3 regions of the Methylomonas sp. DH-1 genome follow, and region 1 is predicted to be linked to each of the others. Evidence: predicted binding sites of a transcription regulator. Region 1 holds the regulator's gene; each other region holds the start of a gene.
The links. Region 1 encodes HrcA, which represses chaperone genes, less so after heat shock. Its sites were predicted from a motif close to TNTTAGCACTCNNNNNNNNNGAGTGCTAANA; they were not measured.
Positions count from the first base shown of each region.

Region 2: a site for HrcA is predicted at 938-968, ahead of groES (co-chaperone GroES). Genes of this name have one in related genera too.
Region 3: a site for HrcA is predicted at 5,419-5,449, ahead of rpoH (RNA polymerase sigma factor RpoH). Genes of this name have one in related genera too.

Region 1 is NZ_CP143089.1:3,298,767-3,305,402, reverse strand. It holds gene VXJ35_RS14990 (ATP-binding protein) at 1-298, opposite strand, end outside; gene VXJ35_RS14985 (SpoIIE family protein phosphatase) at 375-1,601, opposite strand; gene VXJ35_RS14980 (response regulator) at 1,603-2,838, opposite strand; gene hrcA (heat-inducible transcriptional repressor HrcA) at 3,150-4,190, shown strand; gene grpE (nucleotide exchange factor GrpE) at 4,240-4,878, shown strand; gene dnaK (molecular chaperone DnaK) at 4,950-6,636, shown strand, end outside.
Region 2 is NZ_CP143089.1:765,370-772,005, forward strand. It holds gene VXJ35_RS03605 (hypothetical protein) at 1-64, shown strand, start outside; gene VXJ35_RS03610 (molybdopterin-synthase adenylyltransferase MoeB) at 108-869, opposite strand; gene groES (co-chaperone GroES) at 1,072-1,359, shown strand; gene groL (chaperonin GroEL) at 1,416-3,056, shown strand; gene VXJ35_RS03625 (response regulator) at 3,216-3,989, shown strand; gene VXJ35_RS03630 (FimV/HubP family polar landmark protein) at 4,010-6,636, opposite strand, start outside.
Region 3 is NZ_CP143089.1:2,907,921-2,914,556, reverse strand. It holds gene rlmD (23S rRNA (uracil(1939)-C(5))-methyltransferase RlmD) at 1-844, shown strand, start outside; gene VXJ35_RS13345 (L,D-transpeptidase) at 841-1,395, shown strand; gene truA (tRNA pseudouridine(38-40) synthase TruA) at 1,482-2,285, shown strand; tRNA gene VXJ35_RS13335 (tRNA-Leu) at 2,390-2,476, shown strand; gene VXJ35_RS13330 (fructosamine kinase family protein) at 2,693-3,580, opposite strand; gene VXJ35_RS13325 (glutamine--tRNA ligase/YqeY domain fusion protein) at 3,591-5,255, opposite strand; gene rpoH (RNA polymerase sigma factor RpoH) at 5,489-6,343, shown strand; tRNA gene VXJ35_RS13315 (tRNA-Leu) at 6,396-6,482, shown strand.

The DNA of each region.
Region 1 (6,636 bases):
CATGCAGGTCGGCATCGGCTTGCCACAGGCTGCGGATCAGATCCAAGCCTTGGGCGTCCGGCAGGCTGTTTTCGACCAATGCCAGCTGGAACACTTGTCCGGACTCGATGCCGCTACGAACGGCGGCAGTTGCTTCAGCCGCGCTGGAGCAGCCTAGAAACTGATAACTCAGATTTTCAGCAGCGAATTCCAACGATGCTCGGGCGCTGCCGTTGAACATCGCGTCGAGCCGGTTGCGCAAGGCGGGATTCGGGTCGACTGCCAGTATTTTGGAATGGTCTTCGGCTTCGACAAACATGTTCAGGCTCCGGCGTGGCGCAGCGCGGCAGTGGAGCCCGACTGCGCTGCTTTAGGTAAAAAACCGGCGCTTGCGTTCATCGGATCGTCAGAGTCTGGCAAATAAGCGGTAAATTGACTTCGGCCATCGAGATGTCGTCCGTTTGCGGCTGTTGCTGCTGGTGGATGCGCAACTGCGCCACCACCCGGTCGATACGCCTTGCTGCAGTAGGAGCGGCCGTCAGCGCGCGCTGTAAAGCCTCCGCCCCGAACAAGCCGAGATCGGCGCCGATTTGGTCGGTAACGCCGTCGCTGTAGAGAAACACCGACTCGATGTCGCCGATGTCGTAGTCGGCGATGGTGCCGATCAGGCCGGCGTCGGCGGCAATGCCGAGCGGCAGATTTGCCGAGTGTACTTTATCGGCGATGCTGCCCTGCTTGTCCAAAAAGTATATATCCGGCATACCGCCGTTCCAGACCTGCAAACGGCCTTCGGCCAAATCCAACGCCATCAGCGCGGCCGCACAAAACAAACCGGTCGGTAATTTACGGCACATTTTCCGGTTAATGATAGAGGCCAACTCGTGCAGGGGCGGACGGTCCGGACATTGTTCGTCGAAAATTTCGGTGACCAATAATCCGCCCAGCGCCGACTGCAAACCGTGGCCGGTCAAATCGCCCATCATCAGATAAAACGCCCGGCCGTCGCGGCTGACGGCGTTCAGGATGAAGTCGCCGCCCACCGCCTCCTTGGCCGAGATGAAAAAGTCCAGGCCGTCCGGCACTTGGTAACCGTATTTGCCGAATTTGCTGCAAACGATTTTGGCGGTCTCCAGCTCGTGTTCCAGGAGCGCCTGTTTTTCGGCCAGTTCGGCGTTACGTTGCAGCAATTCCAGGTTTTTCTGTTCCAGTTGTTCGCTTAATTGGCGCTTGGCGACCACCAGCCGGTATTGCGCCAGCGCGTCGGCAATGATTTTTTTGGTGACCTCCATCGGGCAAGGTTTGGGCAAGTAACGAAAGATGTGGGCTTCGTTAATCGCTTTGATGGCGACGTCCAACTCGATGTTGCCGGTCAGCACAATTTGCACGCTGTCGGGCGATATCTCGCCGGCGCGCTGCAGGAACTCCAAGCCGTTAGTGCCGGGCATGCTGTAATCGGACATGATCACAGCGATGTCGCGCTCCTGCTGCAAGATGCGCAGCGCCTCTGCGGCGGAACTTGCGGTAAACAATGCGAACTGGCGGCCCAGTGTGCGTTTGAACATGTCCAATATATTTTGCTCGTCATCTACGCACAGAATTTTGTCTTGCGGCGTATCCGCCATCTCAGCCTCCTATTTTTTTCGCGAAACTTGCCGTGACCTTCTCGGCCAGTGTCCGCCACTCGCTGATACGGTCCAGCTTGCCTATTCGCTGCAAATAGGTTTGGTCCAGCGCCATGTCGAACAAACGGCCGTAACCGGGCGCCACCGCAGGGTTGAGCAAGCATGATGCTACGTGTACTGCGGTCAGTGCGTTGACGCCGTCGTATTCGGAATCGCTCGGCGTGTTTTGCAGCAAAATCGATTCGATGATACGCGGCGGTATTTTCCATAAACTTAGCACGTAAGCGGCAGCTTCCGCGCGGGTAAAGCCGAAGATGGACAACTCCAGTTCCGCCAGCGGCTTATCGCTGTTTATGGCTTGTTCCACCAGGATTTTCAGTTTATCGCCGCAGCGCGACATAAAAATCAGCAAACCCATATTGTGCAACAGGCCGCCCAAATAAGCCTGGTCAGGCCTGTCTTCGCTTTGCCGTTCCGATAACGCAATCAGCCGCGCCAGTTCGGCCACCCGGGCGGCGTCCTGCCATAGATACTCCATGTACCGTTCCACAGCCGGATCGTTGACCGGAAAGGCGGTTTTGACGTGTACCGATAACACTAGGCTATTGAGTTTTTTCAGGCCGATCAGATTAATCGCGTCGGTCAGATTCGACACGGTTCGCTGCAAGCCGAAATAAGGCGAATTGACCAAATGCAGCAGTTTGGCGGAAAGCACCATGTCTTTGGCGAAGATATCGGCGATTTGGGTGCTGGTGGCGCGTTCGTCGCCGATCGCGGCGTTCAGCTCGTGGTAAATTTTCGGCAGGCTCGGCAATTGGCTGGCCTCGCCAACTTCCGCGGCGATACGCGGATTATTGACGCAAGCCTGGATTTTGAAGATTTGGCAGATCGTTTCCCGCAAGATTTCCGCGCTGCAAGGCTTGGCCAAATATTGATGCGCCACTTCCAGGCCGAGGCGCAAGCTGGTTTCGTCGGCATAGCCGCTGAGGATCATGCGGACCGTGCCGGGGTAGGCCGCGGCGACCTTGGCCAATAATTCGTCGCCGCGCATTTCCGGCATCATCATGTCGCAAACGATCAAATCGATGGGTTGGCGCTGCATCAGCTCCAGGGCTTGTTTGCCGGAGGTGGCGAAGTGCAGATGCCATTGCCCGCGGTAAGGGCGCAGTTGGCGTTTGATGCCGCTGATCACGTGCTCGGTGTCGTCGACGAACAGGATGTGTTTGTTGCCGTTCATGCCCGGAACCTCAGGCAGACTTTGCCCCGTACGGGGAAGTCTGTCGCGCAGCGCGCAAAAAATCGCGGGTTTCGCGTTTCGGGGTGGTGAGCATCGGTCACAATGGTCGGGTTGCTAGGAGCTTTAAGTTTAGATAAGCCGAGCCGGTTTGTCCGCCGGTAGTGGGCAAGCCGGTGCGTAATAAGGCCAAACCCCGTTTTTTCCGGCCCGGATTAAGGTTTACCCGACATTGACAAGGGTTGGGGCAACTGATAGTTTTGCTGTTGGCACTCGGCAGTGTGGAGTGCTAACGAATTTCGAAGGTACCGAATGTGGCTGGCGGACAGGATTTAAACGAACGATCGCTTTATTTGCTCAAAACCCTGGTGGAGCGTTACATCCAAGACGGCCAACCGGTCGGGTCGCGCCTGTTGTCCAAGGATCCGAATTTGAAACTAAGCCCGGCCAGTATCCGCAACGTGATGGCGGATTTGGAAGAGATGGGCTTGATCCATTCGCCACATACCTCCGCCGGGCGAGTGCCGACAGTCAGCGGTTACCGCTTGTTCGTCGATAGCCTGCTGACGGTCAGGCCGTTGGCGTCCAGCGAGCTGGACCAGTTGCAGGCCGGCTTGCTCAGCGAGACCGAGACGGCCAGCGATTTGTTGGGCAAGGCCTCCAAGCTGCTGTCCGACGTCACCAAAATGGCCGGCGTCGTAACCTTACCGCGCCGCGAAAGCGTCTCCCTGCGCCACATCGAGTTTTTGCCGATGTCCAGTACCCGGCTGCTGGTGATCTTCGTCACCGATACCGAAGAAGTGCATAACAAGATCATCCATACCGAAAAACAATTTTCGCCGGCCGAGTTGCAGCAGGCCGCCAATTATTTGAACTCGGTCTTTACCGGCCGCAGTTTGGCCAAAATTCGCGAATTGGTGGTCAAGGATCTGGAAAAAGACAGGCATTCGGTCAACCAGGGCATGATCGATGCGGTCAACATGGCGCAACTGGCCTTTGCCGAGCAGCCCAACGACGACTATGTGTTAAGCGGCGAAACCAACTTGATGGGTTTTTCCGAGCTGTCGGACATGGACCGGCTCAAACAGTTATTCGAAGCCTTCAGCCAGAAACGCGGCGTGATCCATTTGTTGGACCAATGCCTGCAGGCCGACGGCGTCCAGATTTTTATCGGCGAAGAGTCCGGCTACAGCGTGTTCGAGCGTTGCAGCCTGGTAACCGCGCCTTACTCGGTCAACGACGAAGTCGTCGGCGTGCTGGGCGTGATCGGTCCGACCCGGATGGCTTACGAGAAGGTGATTCCGTTCGTCGACGTCACGGCAAAATTATTGGGCGCGGCCTTGAATCCGAAATAAAAGCCCTTATCGTTAGCCCAACTCAAAAAATTAGAACCATGGAGAAACTATGAGTCACCAGCAATCGAGTCACGAACAGCAGACGGACGCCGAACTGATCGCCGAAGTACTGGAGCAAAACAAACCGGCCGCGGCGGAAGCCGGCGGCGAAGAGCCGGCAGCGGAAGAAACGGTCAGCATCGAATCCTTGCGCCAGCAATTGGAACAAGCCCAACAACAGGCGGCCGCTAATCTGGATAAAGCCTTGCGGACTCAGGCCGAAATGGAGAATTTGAAAAAACGGGTACAAAAGGATTTGGACGACGAGCGCAAATACGGCTTGGCTAAATTCGCTAAGGAATTGCTCAGCGTGCTGGACAGTCTGGAATTGGGGATTCAGGCCGCATCCGGCGACAGCCCGGAAGTGGTCAAGTTACGCGAGGGCAGCTTGCTCACAGTCAAACAATTCGAATCGGTATTCGCCAAATTCAACATCGAAACCATCGACCCGCTGGGCCAGCCGTTCAACCCGGAATTCCACCAGGCCATGGTTATGCAACCCAGCGAAACCGCCGAGCCGAATTCGGTATTGAACGTATTTCAAAAAGGTTACATTCTGAACGGCCGTTTGTTGCGTCCGGCCATGGTCGTGGTGGCGAAGGCTGCCGACAAACCGGCCGACGGCGCAAAAATCGATGAGCAGGCTTGAAAATCAAACGATCAACCGCATATCGCTAACAACTTTTTAACTTACCACTTATTCAAGTCTGGAGAATTTCAATGGGCAAAATGATCGGTATCGATTTAGGAACCACCAACTCCTGCGTAGCCGTACTGGAAAACGGCACCGCGCGGGTCATCGAAAACAGCGAGGGCGCCCGTACCACGCCTTCCATCATCGCCTTTACCAACGATAACGAAGTATTGGTCGGCCAATCCGCTAAGCGCCAAGCCGTAACCAATCCGGAAAACACCTTGTTTGCGATCAAACGTTTGATCGGCCGTCGTTTCAAAGAAGACGCGGTGCAAAAAGACATCAAAATGGTGCCTTACAAAATCATCGAAGCCAACAACGGCGACGCTTGGGTGGAATGCCACGGTAAAAAAATGGCGCCGCCGGAAGTGTCTTCCCGCGTGTTGATGAAACTGAAAAAAGACGCCGAAGCGTTCCTGGGCGAAGAAGTGACCGAAGCGGTCATCACCGTGCCGGCTTACTTCAATGACTCGCAGCGCCAAGCCACTAAAGACGCCGGGCGTATTGCCGGTTTGGATGTCAAACGCATCATCAACGAACCGACCGCCGCTGCACTGGCGTTCGGTATGGACAAGCCTAAAGGCGACACCACTATCGCGGTTTATGACCTAGGCGGCGGTACTTTCGATATTTCGATTATCGAAATCGCCGAAATCGAAGGCGAGCACCAGTTCGAAGTTTTGGCCACCAACGGCGATACCTTCTTGGGCGGTGAAGACTTCGACTTACGCATCATCGATTTCCTGGCCGGCGAGTTCAAAAAAGACACCGGCATCGATTTGCACAACGATCCTTTGGCTTTGCAACGTCTGAAAGAATCAGCCGAGAAAGCCAAAATCGAATTGTCGTCAGCCGAGCAAACCGACATCAATCTGCCCTACATCACCGCCGACGCCTCCGGCCCGAAACACTTGAACGTCAAATTGACTCGCGCCAAATTGGAGTCTTTGGTTGACGACTTGATCGAACGTACCAAAGGTCCTTGCCTGCAAGCGATCAAAGACGCCGGTATTTCGGCTGCAAAAATCAACGACGTGATCCTGGTCGGCGGTCAAACCCGGATGCCGAAAGTGCAGGCGTTCGTTAAAGAATTGTTCGGCAAAGAGCCGCGCAAAGACGTCAACCCTGACGAAGCGGTGGCCTTGGGTGCGGCGATTCAAGCCGGCGTATTGGGCGGCGACGTTAAAGACGTGTTGTTGCTGGACGTTACCCCGTTGTCTTTGGGTATCGAAACTCTGGGCGGCGTGATGACCAAATTGATCGAGAAAAACACGACGATCCCGACCAACGCTTCGCAAGTGTTCTCGACCGCCGAAGATCATCAAACCGCGGTGACTGTGCATGTATTGCAAGGCGAGCGGGAAATGGCGTCCGGCAATAAATCGCTGGGCCGTTTCGATTTGCAAGATATCCCGCCGGCACCGCGCGGCATTCCGCAAATCGAAGTCTCGTTCGATATCGACGCCAACGGTATCTTGAACGTCTCTGCCAAAGACAAAGCCACCGGCAAGAAGCAGTCCATCGTGATTAAAGCTTCCAGCGGTTTGTCCGACGACGAAGTCGAACGCATGATCAAGGACGCCGAAGCCCATGCCGACGAAGACCGCAAGCTGAAAGAGCTGGTTTCCGCCCGCAACGCGGCGGAAGGCATGATCCACGCTACCGAAAAATCGCTGAAAGAGCTGGGCGACCAAGTCAGCAGCGACGAAAAAT
Region 2 (6,636 bases), 2.4 Mb from region 1:
GGCTGTGTTGAACGCAGTCGCTAAGGCGATCAACACGGTCAAAGGCAAGCTTGGCAAAAGTTGATCAGCCTTACTGTTCGGCAAAAGCCGGGACTATCCCGGCTTTTTTATGTTCGTTTGCCGGCTATATCGCTGCAAGTCGGGCAGGCCGGATTTTTCTTCAAGCGCAGCGTTCGCCATTCCATGGCCAGACCGTCCAGCATTAATAATCGTCCGGTTAAGGGTTCGCCGATCCCGGTAATCAATTTAATGGTCTCCAGCGCCTGCATGCTGCCGACGATCCCGGTAATCGGCGCGACCACACCGTTGCGGGCGCAATTTTGCAATTCTTCGCCGTCGCTTTGGTAAAGGCAGTTGTAGCATGGGCTTTGGTTGCGGCCGGGCGTGAACACGCTGATTTGGCCCTCGAAGCGGATCGCCGCCCCGGATACCAGCGGCGTCTGCTGTTGTACGCAGGCTTGGTTAATGGCGAAACGGGTGGTGAAATTGTCGCTGCAATCCAGCACCACGTCGGCTATTTCGACTTGTTCCAACAGTTCTGCGCCGGTTAGCCGCCGCTTGCGCGCCTCCACTGTTACCTGCGGATTGATTTTTTCCAGCGTCTGCCGGGTTGAAATCACTTTATCCAACCCTATATCGGAGGTGGCATGGGCGATCTGCCGTTGCAAATTGCTCAGATCCACCTGGTCGTCGTCGTACAGCGTAATGCTGCCGACACCGGCGGCGGCGAGATACATCGAGGCCGGCGAACCCAAGCCGCCGGCGCCGACGATTAGGATTTTGGCCTCGATCAGCTTTTGTTGGCCGGCAATGTCGATTTGCGGCAGCATGATCTGGCGGCTGTAGCGGAGTAGTTGTTCGTCGTTCATAGCGTAGACGGTGGTAGGTGAGCTGCAGATGATGCCAAAGAGCTTGACAGAGTGCAAAACCCGGATATTATTAGCACTCGTTATTGGAGAGTGCTAATAAATTGCAAGTTGTTCAAAAACCGGGTTGCTCGACTCTGATCGCCAGGGTTTTTAAACCGCTTTTCAGTTTTAACCTTTAACTTTATTAATCGAGGAGACATTGATGAAAATTCGTCCGTTACATGACCGTGTAGTCGTAAAACGCGTTGAGGAAGAGACCAAAACCGCCGGCGGTATCGTGCTGCCCGGTTCCGCCGCGGAAAAGCCGAGCGAAGGCGAAGTGCTGGCGGTGGGCTCAGGCAAACCGTTAGACAACGGCCAAGTACGTCCTATGGCAGTCAAAGTCGGTGACAAAGTACTGTTCGGTAAATATTCCGGCACCGAAGTTAAAGTCGATGGCGAGCAATACATCGTCATGCGCGAAGAAGACATCATGGGCATTTTGGGCTAATCCCTATTAACCTCATTTATCTTTTTCAATCTCTTTAAATATTTAGGAATTAAAAAATGGCAGCAAAAGACGTGAAATTCGGTGGCGACGCCCGTGCTTTGATGGTAGCCGGTGTCAACATTCTGGCTAACGCGGTTAAGGTCACTCTGGGTCCGAAAGGCCGCAATGCCGTGCTGGACAAAAGTTTCGGCGCACCGACCATCACCAAAGACGGTGTGTCTGTTGCAAAAGAAATCGAATTGAAAGACAAATTCGAAAACATGGGCGCGCAAATGGTTAAAGAAGTCGCGTCCAAAACCTCCGACGTGGCCGGCGACGGTACCACCACTGCAACGGTACTGGCGCAAGCTATCGTCAACGAAGGCCTGAAATCAGTTGCCGCCGGCATGAATCCGATGGACCTGAAACGCGGTATCGACAGCGCCGTAACGGCTGTGGTTGCTGCGATCGAAAAACAAGCGATTCCCTGCAGCGACAGCAAAGCCATCGCCCAAGTAGGCACCATCTCTGCTAACTCCGACGAATCGGTCGGTGCGATCATCGCCGAAGCGATGGAAAAAGTCGGTAAAGAAGGCGTCATCACCGTCGAAGAAGGCACCGGTCTGAACAACGAGCTGGACGTCGTCGAAGGTATGCAATTCGACCGCGGCTATCTGTCTCCGTATTTCATCAACAAACAAGAAAGCATGAGCGTCGAACTCGACGATCCTTTCGTATTGTTGTACGACAAAAAAATCTCCAACATCCGCGAAATGTTGCCGATTCTGGAAGGAGTTGCCAAATCCGGCCGCTCCTTGCTGATCATCGCCGAAGACGTCGAAGGCGAAGCGCTGGCGACACTGGTGGTCAACAACATGCGCGGCATCGTTAAAGTCGCAGCCGTTAAAGCGCCTGGTTTCGGTGACCGCCGTAAAGCCATGCTGGAAGATATCGCGATCCTGACTGGCGGCGTCGTGATTTCCGAAGAAGTCGGTTTGTCTTTGGAAAAAGCCGACATTTCGCAACTGGGTACTGCGAAACGCGTCCAAATCAACAAAGAAAACACCACCATCATCGACGGTGCCGGCGACGAAGGCCAAATCAAAGGCCGCGTAGCGCAAATCCGCGCTCAAGCCGAAGAAGCGACTTCCGACTACGACCGCGAAAAACTGCAAGAACGTCTGGCCAAACTGGCTGGCGGTGTAGCAGTGATCAAAGTCGGCGCCGCAACCGAAGTGGAAATGAAAGAGAAGAAAGCTCGCGTCGAAGATGCACTGCACTCAACCCGTGCTGCGGTTGAAGAAGGCGTGGTTGCCGGCGGCGGTACCGCGTTGATCCGCGCCCTGTCTGCGTTGGAAGGCCTGAAAGGCATCAACCACGACCAAGACGTCGGCATCAGCATCCTGCGCCGCGCGATGGAAGAGCCTCTGCGCCAAATCGTTGCCAACGCCGGCGACGAAGCGTCCGTGGTGTTGAACGAAGTCAAAAAAGGCAGCGGTAACTTCGGTTACAACGCAGCGACCGGCGAATACGGCGACATGATCGCGATGGGTATTTTGGACCCGGCGAAAGTGACCCGTTCAGCGTTGCAAAACGCTGCTTCCGTGGCCGGTCTGATGATCACCACCGAAGTGATGATCGCTGACGCACCGGCCGACAACAAAGCCCCGGCAATGCCTGACATGGGCGGCATGGGCGGCATGGGCGGCATGATGTAATTCATCTGGTCGGCTTGAGCCAGAAAACCCCGGTCTCCGCAAGGAACCGGGGTTTTTTATTGGTTGCAGCCTTGCGGTTGCATTGAGTTTCGGGATTGCCGAAATTAAACTGAAATTTACAACACGGTTGCGCCGGTTGGCGCAACAACGGGGTAAGGCATGGCTGATACAGGCTACGAGATATTGATCGCCGACGACAACGAGACCAATCTTTGGCTACTGCGCGAGCAATTGTCGCAGTGGACGGAAGGCGTGGTTTTGGCAAGCGATGGTCGGGAGGCCTGGAATTTATTGGACCAACACCGCTTTGGCCTGGTGTTTCTGGATATGAATATGCCGTTTCTAAGCGGCTTGGATTTGATCGGCCGGTTACGGGCCAGTGCGGGCCCGAACTGCCGGACTCCGGTCGTTGCCGTAACCGCCCATGCCCAGGAAAGCCAACGGATTCAAGCCTTGGCAGCCGGATTCAATGATTATCTGGTCAAGCCGATTCGTCTGGCGCGGTTGCAGGAAATTGTAGCCCGCTGGCGGGTGGAGCCGGCGGGCGGCGCCGAGTATTACGCACAACAGCTTTTACGCAAAACTCAGGAAAACCGGCAACTCAGCCAAAGTTTGGCCGGTAAATTATTTGCCGAATTGCCGGCCCATCTGGCCGAGATAGAAGGATTCTTAGGCGATTCGGCAACTCGGCAGGCTTGGGAAGTCGTACATAAACTGCACGGTACCTTCTGTTTTTTCGATTTTGGGGATTGTTTGGCCGTGACCGAAAGTCTGGAGCAAGCGTTGTTGACCAATCAGCTCGAACAGGCGGGGAGGCATTTCGAGGCGTTGAAACAGAAGTCGGCTTGGCTGTTGCGTCACCAAGCGGCAGTCCTGCACTCTTTGGCGACCAAAGCGGCGGATGCTAATCCCCCGCCGTCTGCTAGAGGTTAGGCCGGCGGGAAAATTTCCGATTATTTCAATTCGTCCAACAGCGCTTGGGCGGCCTGTTGTTGTTGTTTGGAGCCTTTGGCGAGTACGTCTTCGGCAATGGTTTTGGCGGCATCGATGTCGCCCATATCGATATAGGCTTTAGCCAGGTCGATTTTGGTTTCGTATTCGTCCATGTCGGTCAGGTCGGATACGCCGACTTCGAATTTGTCGTCGCTGCTTGAACTGATAATTGGCGCGTCGAAATCGAATTCGAAATTGAAATCGTCGACAGCGTCCGGCGTTGCTTTATCGGACGCTGCGTCGGTTTTCGCATTCAGATTATCGAAGTCGGAGAAGTCGAAAGTTTCCAGTTTCAATTCCGATTCCAGATTCAACGGCGAATCGGTTTTGTTCGAGGCGCTTGCCAAATCGGGAGTCGCCAAATCCACGTCAAAGTTAAAATCGAAGCTATCGATCTCGGCCGGTTTTTCCGCCGGCGCCTCCGTTTGGGTTTCGGTGGTACCGAAGTCGGCGAAATCGAAGCTTTCGATGTCCGCCGCGGTTTGGTCCGCGACCGTCGCCTCTCTACCGGAAGCCGCCGGTTTTGGCGGTTCCAGGTCGAAATTAAAGTCGAAGCTTTCGATCGTATTGTCTGCAATGGCCGGGTTTTCGGCCGTTGCGGAACCGGTCTCGTCGGCAGGACTGGAGAATTCGATGGTTTCCAGAGCGATATCGTCGCTGGCGGCAACGGTCTTGGTTTTCTCGTCTGCGGCCGGCGCGGCAAAATCCAGGTTGAAGTCGAACGATTCGAAGTCGCTGCTTTCAATTACGGCCGATTCTTTGCTATCGGCGTCAGATGGCTTGTCGCCGGATAGGTCGTCTGAAATCGGGGTTTTGCTTTTTACTCCGCTGTCGAAGTCGCCTAAATCGAAGTCCAGGCCGTTATCGTCAAGTCCCGGATTTTTATCGAGATCCAGGTCCAGGTCCAGATTCGCCAATTCGTCATCCAATAATGCGAATACCGAATCGTCTTTCAGAGCGGCGGTATCGGTTTCGCCTAGGGAGGTTGTCGCGGAGGATTCGAACGATTCGCTGGCCGTTGCCGGGGCAGCGGCATCGCTGCCGAACAGCGGCGCATCCGGCGCGATCTCCTTGGCCATGTCGGCAATTTTTTTCCAGAACGGCTTGTCGGCTTTCTTGCCGGCATCTGCGAGCTCTTGGGCGTAGGCGCAGAAAGCATCCTTGTTTTCGCTGGCGTAGAAAATTTCCAGCAACTTCAGCTTGCATTCGTCGCGATGCGGTTGTTCCTGTATCGCGTGGCGGATCAGTTCTTCCGCCTGTTGGTAGCGGCCGTACGCCAGATAAACGTCGGCTTCCGAAATCGGATCGACTTCGTTTTGGTCGGTATCGAATGCGTCGAAATCGCTCGGCGTGAAATCGCTGATAAAAGAGCTTTCCCCGACCGTGCCGACGTCGTACTCGGACGTGTTGCTGATGTCCATGATCGGCACCGAGAGGCTGCTTTCGGAATCCGGCATCTGGATTTGGCTGGCCGAGGCGAACATGCTCTCGGTGTTGATACGTTCGTCGATATGGCGTTTACGCCACAGCAACCAGCCTAGTAAGCCGAGGATGCCGCAGCCCAATCCGCCGACTACCCAATAATAGGCGTCGGAGGAAAACAGGCCTTCCTCTTCGGGGACTGGCACGGGAGCGGGAGGCGGCGCAACTTTTACCACCGGTTTCGGTGCGGGCGCTGGTGCCGGTTGCACGGCCGGTTGTTCGGCTACCGGCGCGGTTGGCGGCGGAGTTTGTGCCTGAGGCTGAGCCGGGCTGGGTTCGGTTGCCGGCGGTGGCGTTGCCTGAGTAGGCGCCGGCGTGGTTTGGGTCTGTGCCGGAGCCGGAGCCTGTTTGTTGTTTTGTAGCGTGGCAAGCTGTTGGTCTTTCAACGCCAGCAACTGTTGCATCATGTTCAGTTGCTGTTCCAGCTTCTCGATGCGGGCCTGCAATTCCAGATCCTTGCCTTCGCCGGATGCCTCGGCCGCGCTTTCCGTGGTCGCGGTGGCGGCAGTCGAATGCGCACCGGATTTGGCTTTTCCGCCGACCACTGTATTCTCGGCAAGTTTCGCTTCCGACGGTGCGACCAGTTCCAGCGGTTTGGCCGGTTTTTCGGGGGCGGCCGGCTCGGCTTTCGCTACTTTGGTTGCCGGTTTGGATTCCGGCCGTACCGGCTGTGGAGCGGATGCCAGGCTCGGAACTTTTAATAGGGCGCCTTCTTTCAGCGAGTTGATGTTGCCGTTATTGAACGCATCGGGATTGGCTTTATGCAATGCATTCAGCATTTGTTGCGTCGGTACATTGCGTTCTTGGCCGAGCTGAGTAGCGATGCTCCACAGCGTGTCGGTTTTTTGCACCGGGCCGAATTCGCCGTCTGTGGCGATTGGCTGGCTAACGCTGTCGCCGAGTTCCGCTTTAACCGCTCGCCGCGGCGCCGGCCGGGTTTTCTTGGCCGGACGTGGCGGCTCGATTGCCTCTGCGGAGTAATCCGGCGCTTGGACCACCGGAATCGTGGCTTGGTTATAAGCCGTCGGCGGATCGATCAGCAGCGTGAATTCGCGGGTCATGCTGCCTTGCGGCCAGGAGACTTCCAACAAAAAATCCAGAAACG
Region 3 (6,636 bases), 390 kb from region 1:
AATCGATAGCTGCAAGGTCATGCATCCGCTGGTCGGCGAGAATCTGCTGGCCTTGGGCGAAATGATCGCCGGCCTGACGATTAAAGACAAAATTCCGCAAATTGAAGTGGCGATCGGCGATAACGAATGCGTATTGGCGGTCCGGGTACTGGAACCCCCGACCGAGGCGGACAAGCAGCGCTTGCGCGAATACGCCGCCAAGTTGGGCGTGACGATTTGCCTGCAACCGAAAGGGCCGGACAGCATCGTGCCGTTGGACGGTGCCGCCGAGGTTGTTCCGAGCTATTCGTTGGTCGAGCAGGGCGTCAAATTCAATTTTCGTCCGGCGATGTTTACCCAGGTCAACTACGAAATTAACCAAAAAATGGTGACGCGCGCGCTGGCCGCACTGGAGTTAAACCGCGACGACCGGGTGTTGGATCTATTCTGCGGCTTGGGAAATTTTACCCTGCCGCTGGCGACCCTCGCCGGCCACGTGGTCGGGGTGGAGGGCGATTTGCCGTTGGTTAATCACGCCCGGGAAAACGCCCGACTGAACAATCTGCAAAACGTGGAATTTCACGCCGCCGATTTGAGCAAAGACGTTAAGGATCAGCCTTGGAGCAAGCAGAAGTTCACCAAGGTTTTGCTCGATCCCTCCCGCGCCGGCGCTGCAGAGGTGTTGCACAATTTCAAGCACTGGCAGCCGGAACGTATCGTCTACGTGTCCTGCAATCCGTCGACGCTGGCTCGAGATGCCGGTATTTTGGTCAACGAACTTGGCTACAAACTGGTCAAGGCCGGCGTGATGGACATGTTTCCGCAGACCGCTCACGTCGAATCGATTGCGTTGTTCGTGAAATGACGGATTCGACCGGCGCATCCGGCTTGGGCCGGAACCAGGGTAACGTTCCGGGCGGAGGGCATGCGCCGGAGGTGTGTTTGATCGACGTCTCGATTGCCGAACAGCGCTTGCGTTTGGTGCAAGCCGGCGAGCTGGTTGCCGATTATCCGGTATCGACGGCCAAAAACGGTCCCGGCGAAAGAAAGGGCAGTTACTGTACGCCGACCGGCTGGCACCGGATTCGCGCCAAAATCGGCACCGGTTTGCCGATCAACAGCGTGTTCAAGGCCCGGCGTCCAACCGGCGAGATTTACAGTTCGGATTTGTCGAGACAATATCCGCAGCGCGATTGGATCTTGAGTCGGATTCTGTGGCTGGGTGGTTTGGAGCCGGGCAAGAACCGTTACGGCGAGGTCGATACCACCTGGCGCTATATTTATATCCACGGCACGCCGGACGAATTGATGAACGGACAACCCGAGTCGCATGGTTGCATCCGGATGGCCAACGCCGACGTGATCGCCTTATTCGATGCGGTGCCGGTCGGTTGCCGGGTTTTCATTCAAGGTTAATCGATGCGCAAACCGCAGTGGATAGAACACTGGCTGCATCTAAGCTCTCTCCGCGTTCGGCCGAATTTACACTTGTCTTCTAACCAATGAATCGCATCATTTTGGGCGTCGAATACGACGGCAGCGCCTACGCCGGTTGGCAATGGCAGCAAGGCAAGCGCACCGTACAAGGCGAATTGGAGCGGGCGTTGAGCAAGATCGCTTGCGCACCGATCAACGTGTTGTGCGCCGGCCGCACCGATGCCGGTGTGCACGCACTGGAGCAGGTCGTGCATTTCGACAGTCCGGTACAGCGCGATCTGCGCGGCTGGCTGATGGGGGGCAACAGTCATTTGCCGGACGATATTCGGATTACTTGGGCGCAGCCAGCGGTTGCCGACTTTCACGCCAGATACAGCGCCATTGCGCGCGCTTACCGTTATGTGATTCTAAATCGGCCGACAAAATCGGCCTTGCTGCGCAACCAAGCGACCTGGTGCTATCTGCCGCTGGACGAGCGGAATATGCACCGGGCTGCGCAGCATTTGCTGGGCGAGCACGACTTTTCTTCATTTCGCGCCCAAAGCTGCCAATCGGTCAGTCCGAACCGATTAATGTATTTCATCGACGTTTACCGCGACGAAGAGAAAGTCGTGATCGATTTATGCGCCAATGCTTTTTTGCATCACATGGTGCGCAATATCGCCGGCGTATTGATCGAAATCGGTAGCGGCAAACAGCCAGAGGAGTGGACGGCGGAATTGTTAACTGCCAGGGACCGCACTCGGGCGGCAATGACGGCGCCGCCACATGGCCTGCATCTGGCCGCGGTGTATTATCCTGACCGATACGGTATCGCCAAACATCCGCTGTTCGACAAGTTGCCGGCGGATGCCAAGCGATTTGATTGAAGCGAACGCTTTGGCGAGCGCTTGCTGGATGAGGCAATTCGTTTTTCACGAAACTGTTGACAGGTATGCTAGTGGTCTATACAATGGCGACTTCACTTGACTCAGCCGAGGTGGTGAAATTGGTAGACGCGCTAGCTTCAGGTGCTAGTGGGGGTAACCCCGTGGAGGTTCAAGTCCTCTCCTCGGCACCATTTATTTTTCACAAGTAAATGGTCTTTTTTCTGCAAAGTTCTTATCCTTTTATCTATATGGCTTACCCTTGTCAGGGTATTGACCATTCTGAGTTCACCAGCAAATAAATTTTGGATTTTCGCTTTCGCCATGGCTCATAGCGTTTGTCGGCCTATGTCTGTCAAATTGGCTCGACCGCTGTTCGGAATCTATTGGGAGCGGATTGGACGTGCGGATTATTTCAATTCGGCGAGTAGTTGCCCTGTCATCCGGGTAGCTTGGTTTAGGTAGCTGGAGCCGAACAGATTTAGATGATTCAGTATGTGGTAAAGGTTGTATAAGGTCTTACGGACTGGGTAACCCGCATCCAGCCGGTAGTGCGCTTGGTAGCCCGCATAAAATTCCCGGCCGAAACCGCCGAACAATTCGGTCATGGCGATGTCCGCTTCGCGGTCGCCGTAGTAGCTGGCCGGATCGAACATCACCGGCTTTCCCTGGCTATCGGCCGCAGCGTTGCCGCCCCATAAATCGCCATGCAACATGGAAGGGTGGGGCCGATAGTCGCCGAACAGACCGTCCAGGCGATCTAATAATTGTTCGCCCTGGTTTTGCAAAGCGCCGCAATAGCCGTTCTCGGCGGCAAATTGCAATTGTTTGCCTAGACGCTGGTCGCGCCAAAACTCCACCCAATCACGATAACGCGGATTGTATTGCGGGGTTGAGCCTATGGTGTTGTCAATTTTCCAACCGAAATAAGCTTGCGGTTGGCGGTGCATGCAGGCAAGTTGTTCGCCGAATAGCGCGGCGGCATCGGAGGACAAGGAGCGCAGCTCGATGTGCTCCAAAACCAAATAAGCGTAATGCTGATGCTGGCCGTGGCAGACCACATTCGGGATGCGAATTGCGCCGATGGCGGCGAATTCGGTTAAGCCGGCTGCTTCGGCGGCAAACATGTCGGCCAATTCCGCTCGGTTAACTTTGATAAACCAGTCGATACCCTGGCTCTGCAGTCGGTAAGCGGAATTGATGTCGCCGCCGCCGAGACTCGTCAGGCGAGATTGTTTCAGCGTATGGCCGGTGGTTTGCGCCAGATGTTGAATTAAACCTTGCAACCGGTCCGGCATCGGCAATTCCTTATTTTCCCCAGCTATCGCGTAATGTAACGGTGCGGTTGAAAACCAGCTTTTCGGGTTGGCTATCGACGTAATCTGGATAAAAATAGCCGGTACGTTCGAATTGGTAGCGCGTGTCCGGTAGCGGATTGGCCAAGCTGGCTTCCAGCCGGCAGTCGCTGAGAATTTCCAGCGAGTTGGGATTGATGCCGTCCAGGAAATTATCCAACGTGTCCGGATTGGGATGGCTAAACAGGCGGTCGTATAACCGCAGTTCTGCCGGGATGGAGTGTGCCTCGGATACCCAATGGATCACGCCTTTGACTTTCCGGCCTTCCGGGTTTTTGCCCAAGGTTGCCGGGTCGTAGCTGCAGACCAGTTCGACAACGTTGCCGGAACTGCCTTTGATTACCTCGTCGCATTTGATCACATAGGAGCCGCGCAAGCGGACTTCGCCGCCCGGTACCAGGCGTTTAAAGTCTTTGGGCGGGTTTTCCATGAAGTCGTCTTGTTCGATCAAAATGACTTTGCCGAATGGTACTTCGCGGCTACCCATTTCCGGTTTTTGCGGATGGTTGGCAATCTGATAGGTTTCGGTTTTGCCGTCTTCCCAATTGCTGATGGTGACTTTCAGTGGCCTCAACACCGCCATGGCGCGCGGTGCTCGTTCGTTCAAGTCTTCGCGGATACAGTTTTCCAGTACGCCCATTTCGATCCAGGAATCGTTTTTGGTTACGCCGATCCGTTCGCAGAAATCCCGAATCGCTTCCGGAGTGAAGCCGGCGCGGCGCAGGCCGGAAATGGTCGGCATCCGCGGATCGTCCCAGCCGGAAACGTGTTTTTCGGTAACCAATTGCAGCAGTTTGCGCTTGCTGACAATGGTGTATTCCAATTGCAGGCGGGCAAATTCGATTTGCTGCGGGTGGCTGGGCGTGTTCAATTTGTCCAACACCCAGTCGTACAGCGGCCGATGGTCCTCGAATTCCAGCGTGCAGATCGAATGAGTGATGCCTTCCAGCATGTCCGATAAGCAATGGGTGTAGTCGTACATCGGATAGATGCACCAAGCGTCGCCGGTGCGGTGGTGGTGAACCCGGCGGATGCGGTAAATCACCGGGTCGCGCATATTAATGTTAGGCGATGCCATGTCGATTTTGGCGCGCAAGACATATTGGCCATCGGCGAATTCGCCGGCGCGCATGCGCTGGAACAAATCCAGATTTTCATCGACGCTACGGTTCCGGTCCCGGCTTTCTTTGCCGGGCTGGGTTAGCGTGCCGCGGTCCTGGCGCATTTGTTCCGCGCTTGAGCTGTCTACGTAAGCGTCGCCTTGTTTGATCAATTGCACCGCATAGTCGTAGAGCTGTTCGAAATAATCCGAGGCGTGAAATTTGCCGGCCCATTTGAAGCCCAGCCAAGCGACATCGCGCTCGATCGATTCCATATATTCGATACTTTCCTTTTCCGGATTGGTATCGTCGAAGCGCAGGTTGCAGGTTCCGTTGTTTTCCAAAGCCAGCGTGAAATTCAGACAGATCGATTTGGCATGGCCGATATGCAAATAGCCGTTGGGTTCAGGGGGGAAGCGGGTGGCAACCTTGCCGTTGTTTTTGTTGGACGCCAAATCGGCGGCAATAATATGGCGAATGAAATTAGGCGCGGCGGTGCTGTTATCGTTGGCGGACATGTTCGGTTAGGGGCTGAAGTTTTAGATTTTTTGCGAGAACGCCGGTAAAGCGGGCGGCCTTCCATTTTAACGAGTTTGCTGCGAACCCGTAAAGGCGGATGAAAGCCGGGATAAAAGGCGGAAAAGCGGCTTAATTGTTTGATCTGCAATGAACTTGTTAAATTATTAGCACTCTTGGGTAACGAGTGCTAGAATTCAGCCATGTCTAATTTTTCAGAAGAGTCGAGGGTGATATGAGTAACAGCTTGGCTTTACCTATCAATTTATCGGTTGGGACGTTTGATTCATATTTAAGTTTGATTGCGCAGATGCCCAAGCTCAGCGCCGAGCAGGAACAGGATCTCGCGTTGCGTTACCGCGATCGCGGCGATTTGGAAGCCGCCCGCGAGCTGGTGATGTCCAACTTGCGATTTGTCGTGCACGTGGCGCGAGGATATTCGGGATACGGTTTACCGATGGCGGATATCGTTCAGGAAGGGAATATCGGATTGATGAAGGCAGTCAAAAGATTCGACCCCGATATGGGTGTGCGCTTGGTGTCGTTCGCGGTGCATTGGATTAAAGCCGAAATCCACGAATTCGTAATCCGTAACTGGCGTATCGTCAAGGTGGCGACAACCAAAGCGCAACGTAAGTTGTTTTTCAATTTACGTAAATTCAAAAAAGAACTGAGCTATCTGACGCGGGAAGACGCCGAAGCGATTGCCCAAAATCTGGATGTAGACGTCAAAACCGTCTATGAGATGGAGCGGCGTTTGGATGGGCGAGACGTGGGATTGGAGCCTACCGGCGACGACGGCGAGGACCAGGTTCAGGCGCCGATTGCATACCTTGAGCAACACGGCGCGGATCCGGCTTTAATGCTCGAAGCTAGCGATTGGGAAGGCCGCAAGGAAGCGTTGTTGATGGATGCAATGGCCGGATTGGACGAAAGGAGCCGGGATATCTTGTCCAGCCGCTGGTTGGTCGAAGAAAAAGCGACTTTGCACGAACTTGCCGACCGTTACCAGGTCTCCGCTGAGCGCATCCGCCAGCTTGAACAAAATGCGATGAAGAAGCTCAGAGCCGCAGTGACGCTTGAGGCATGATAAAAAAACCATTTGCTATTGCTGAAAATTTCAGTATAATGACAACTTCTTTGCCGGGGTGGTGAAACTGGTAGACGCGCCGGATTCAAAATCCGGTTCCCGCGAGGGAGTGTCGGTTCGATTCCGACCCTCGGTACCACCTACTCTTCCAGAGTAGACCAAAGAAATCCAAGAACCCGCAAGCTACATGGCTTAGCGGGTTTTTTATTGTCCAAAGAAGACCAACGAAATGCAGTAACAACTTGCATTTTTTGCAGTAACTTTTACAGTAACTCAAAAGTCAGTAACAAAAG